DNA from 2 places in the Halomonas sp. Ps84H-12 genome. Region 1 is predicted to be linked to the other one. Evidence: predicted binding sites of a transcription regulator. Region 1 holds the regulator's gene; the other holds the start of a gene.

Evidence for each region. Region 1 encodes sigma-54, which starts transcription at its own class of promoters, with help from an activator protein. Its sites were predicted from a motif close to TGGCACNNNNNTTGCTNT; they were not measured.
Region 2: the regulator sigma-54 is predicted to act here: its motif matches at 1,182-1,199, upstream of glnL (nitrogen regulation protein NR(II)).

The regions. Positions count from the first base shown of each region.
Region 1 is NZ_JAMXSJ010000031.1:20,366-22,566, reverse strand. It holds gene ptsN (PTS IIA-like nitrogen regulatory protein PtsN) at 1-276, opposite strand, end outside; gene raiA (ribosome-associated translation inhibitor RaiA) at 281-589, opposite strand; gene NH344_RS14275 (RNA polymerase factor sigma-54) at 687-2,102, opposite strand.
Region 2 is NZ_JAMXSJ010000006.1:10,635-12,835, forward strand. It holds gene ntrC (nitrogen regulation protein NR(I)) at 1-56, opposite strand, end outside; gene glnL (nitrogen regulation protein NR(II)) at 53-1,111, opposite strand; gene NH344_RS04250 (DUF4124 domain-containing protein) at 1,318-1,851, opposite strand; gene glnA (glutamate--ammonia ligase) at 1,971-2,201, opposite strand, start outside.

The DNA of each region.
Region 1 (2,201 bases):
AATGGCGTCGAAGTCTACTGGCTCAGCAAGCTTTAAAAAGCCAGCAATGGGTGCGCTACAGTGAGGACTGCGAGCGTGGGGGATGGCAACCCCGTTGCCTATCCCCGTACTGCCTAGTCGCTCGCGGCCAATGAGTCGGCTAAACACCTCTTGGCTATCTAGGCTGGGTGTATTTTGGGCGATAAAGGTGCTGAAAAACTCCAGCACCCGTTTTTTGCTGCCCCCGGGAACGTCATAAAGCACGCGCTCCGGGGGGAGGATGGTTTCCAACGTCATTGAGTTAACGCACACCAGCGCCCTGGGCGCGAGCTTGTGCTTTTTCCTTATGTTTAACGAGTTGACGATCGATTTTGTCTGCTAGCGCATCAATAGCGGCATACATGTCGTTATCAAGCGCTTCGGCGTGAAGGTCTGCACCGGCAGCGTGCAGTGTGCAGGCTGCTTGCTGGCGCTCCTTCTCAACAGATAAGGTCACTTGCACCGTGGTAATGTTGTCGTAGTGGCGTTCAACGCGCTCTAGCTTTTCGTTAACGTAGTCGCGCAAGGCGTCAGTCAGTTCAACGTGATGACCAGTGATGTTTACTTGCATTGACGTGCTCCTTATCCATCGGACTGTACTTCGATTGTAACCCTTTTTACGCTATTGCAAAGCCCTTGCGTTGAGTTTGTTCATACGTACCGCTTAACTAGCGTAAACGGCGGCGCTCACTTGACGAGGGAATGCCCATTGACTCCCGATATTTTGCGACAGTACGCCGTGCAACGCTAATGCCCCCCTCTTCAAGCAGAGTCACCAAGCGGCTATCGGAGAGCGGTTTTCCTGAGGGCTCATCCTGAATCAGCTTTTTGATGCGGGCGCGAATGGCTGTGCTGGAGTGGCTGTCGCCGCCGTCTTGGCCGCTTACCTGGCTTGAGAAGAAGTACTTAAGCTCGAAAACGCCCCGTGGCGTGTGAATAAATTTCTGCGTGGTCACACGAGATATGGTGGATTCGTGCATCTCTACCGCTTCAGCAATATCCGCTAAAATCAGCGGTTTCATTGCTTCTTCGCCATGCTCCAGAAAGCCAATTTGGCGTGCAATAATTTCACGCCCAACTCGTAGCAGCGTGTCATTGCGACTCGATAAGCTTTTGATCAGCCAGCGGGCTTCTTGGAGGTGCTCTTTGAGGAACTGGTTGTCTTGGCTTTTGTCTGCGCGTTTGATCAAGCTGGCGTAGTCGGGCTGTATACGCAAGCGTGGTAGTGCTTCTGGATTGAGCTCTAAATGCCAACCTTCATTGTCGTGCCGAACGACTAGGTCGGGGGTGATGTAGCTGTCGTCGGTAACGCCATAGGTGCTCCCAGGGCGTGGGTCAAGGCTGCGAATTAAACGGATGACATCGTCAAGCTGCTCGTCATCAAGGCTTAAACGGCGCTTGAGAAGCCGCATATCGTCTTTGCCTAATGCTTCCAAAAACTGGCGAACCAGCCGTTTGGCGGGCATTAGCAGAGGGGTGTCCTCAGGTAGTGAGGCGAGTTGCAGCATCAGGCATTCACGCAGGTCTCGGGCAAAGACGCCGGTGGGCTCAAATTGCTGCAAGCGCAGCAGGGTATTTTCCACTTCCCGCTGGCTTAAGCTGTCATGGCCTTGGGCTTTTAATCCTTCCCGAATGTCATTAAGCGGCTGGGTGAGATAGCCGTTGGCATCCAGCGCATCAATCAGGCTTTCCGCGATGGCGTATTCTCGCGGGCTAAAGTCTGTCATGGCCAGTTGCCATAGCAGGTGGCCATGTAGGCTTTGTCCAGCGGCTTGGCGCTCGAAGTCGGGGCCTTCACTGCTGCCACCCAGGCTGCCTATGTCTTGATAGGTATCTGACCAGTCACTGTCGACGGAGAGTTCGTTGGGGATGCTCTCGGACCACTCAGCCTCTTGAGGCTCACTGACAGCCTGCTCGCCAAACTCATCTTCTTGCTCAAGCATGGGATTGGCATCTAGCGCTTGCTGAATTTCTTGACGAAGGTCCAGCGTCGATAGCTGAAGCAGGGCGATAGCCTGCTGCAGCTGAGGTGTCATGGTCAGCTGTGTGCCGATACGCAATTGGAGAGAAGCTTTCATGACCATCTGAGAACCACTCGTTAATCAGAAAGCTCCACCCTAGAGTGAGTTATGGCTTGGTGCAAGTGCAATAAGCATGCCACTAAAAGAAATGCTTCTGCAGGT
Region 2 (2,201 bases), on a different contig from region 1:
CGGTCATCATCGACAATAACCACCCGTGCAACATCGGTACGTGTCGCCTCAGTCATGACGCTTCTCCGGTGCAATTAATAACTAATGGAATCAGTAAACGAAATTCGGTATGTCCAGGTCGTGAGTCGCATTCGATCAATCCTTGATGTTGGTGCAAAATTGACTGAGCAATGGATAGCCCCAAACCGCTGCCTTCCGCGCGGCCAGACACCATCGGGTAAAAGAGGGTTTCGCGTAGGCTTTCAGGAATGCCAGGGCCGTTATCAATCACGCCGACTTCGCTCACTAGCCGGTGCCGCTCGGCGCCTAAAGTGAACTGGCGCCGGGCACGGGTGCGTAGAATCAGCTCCGGTGAGGGGGTCTCTGCATCGCTCATGGCCTGCACCGCGTTACGCGCCACGTTCAATACCGCTTGAATCATTTGCGACTCATCACCGGAAAGATCCGGCAGGCTGGGGTCGTAATCACGGTTGACGGTGACATCGGGATGCTCGGCAATCAGCAGCGCTCGCACTCGCTCCAGCACTTTATGGATATTGACCGGCTCATGCTTAATGATGCGGTTCGGGCCCAGCATGGAATCAACCAAATCTCGTAAGCGGTCTACTTCTTCGACGATGATATGGGTAAATTCCCGCAGCGCCGGGTCGTCTAAATCACGCTCCAGCAGTTGCGCCGCACCGCGAATGCCGCCTAATGGGTTTTTCACCTCGTGGGCCAAGCCCCGCGCCAGCACCTTAATGGTCTCTTGGCGGGTGGTGAGCGCCTCTTCGCGGGAGATCTGCATCAAGCGGTCTCGCGGCTCGACTTCCAGCAGCAGCTCATCGGCTGAGAGGGGCGTTACCGTATAGTCCACCGTGAGCGGCTCACTATTGAGCGGCGTGACACGCGCTTCCCGCTGGGTATAGGGGTGAAAGGCATCCCGCGCTTTGGCCAATACCTCATCAATACTTTCCCCACCGCCTAGCAAGGTATCTAGACTAATACCCTGCACACGGCTAAAGCTCACCGCTAGCAGCGCTTCCGCCGCTGGGTTCATCCAGCGGACACGGAGTTCACCGTCGAGCAGTAGCACTGCGGTGGTGAGATGTTCTAATAAGCGCTGATACATGGCGTGTCCTGAAACGTCGCTCTAATAATAGTGTGATGAACACTAGCGTGATGGGATCGTTGAGAGAGGAACTGCAAAAAGCGCGCCAATTAAGCACAAACGGCGGCATGCACGGCTGATGGGCAGCCGGTGTGGGCACAGCGAGCCGTTATAGCGCACTGCCGAACAAATTCAGATACTCCTATGCACCATTGTAGTGCATTGCACTATTCAGCAATAAAAATAGTCACCGGATCGGTGCGGTGTTGAATACGCCCTTGGCTATCCAACAGTTCGGCCTGCAGCTGGTGTTGGCCCGCTGGCAAGCCCGCCAGCCAGAACGCATCGCTATGCAGGGCAGATTGGCTTAGTTCGCCATTCACGAGCAGTTGAATTTGGTGGTCGTCGCGTAGCGGCGGCGAAACCGCCACTTCAACCGGCGTCATATTACTTCGCAACGAGGCCCCCGCCGCTGGGTTAGCAATCGCAAAGCGGTCATAGGGCATAAACGGTTGGCCAGGATTCCCCTTGGCGCGGGGAGACGGAGAAGCAGGCCGAACAGCGGTAGGCACGCTTGGCAGCGGGGCCAGCGTGATCGCTTTACCACCGCGCTCTGGGTTGTCAGTAAACGTCACGTTGCCCTGCGCATCCACCACGCGATACACCGTTTGAGCCTGCGCAGCGCTTACCCACAGGCCCAGCAGCAGCGCAGCCCCTGTGGGCAAACCACTTTTTTGACGCAAACGCCATCTACTGATCATTACTTTCTCACCCTTATGTTGCTCCAACAAAAAACCCCGCCGAGGCGGGGTTTTTCAGGCTAATCACACCGCAAGGGTGATGTTAGCACTCTTGTTAAAACGGTGTTTAGCAACCGTTCTTAGCAAGAGTAGTACATGTCGAACTCGATCGGGTGAGTGGTCATGCGAATGCGCTCCACTTCTTCCATCTTCAGCTCGATGTAAGCATCGATCATTTCATCAGTAAATACGCCGCCTTCAGTCAGGAACGCACGGTCAGCATCGAGTGCTTCCAGTGCTTGGTCCAGGCTGTTGGCAACGGTCGGTACGGACTTGCCTTCTTCCGGCGGCAGGTCGTACAGGTTCTTGTC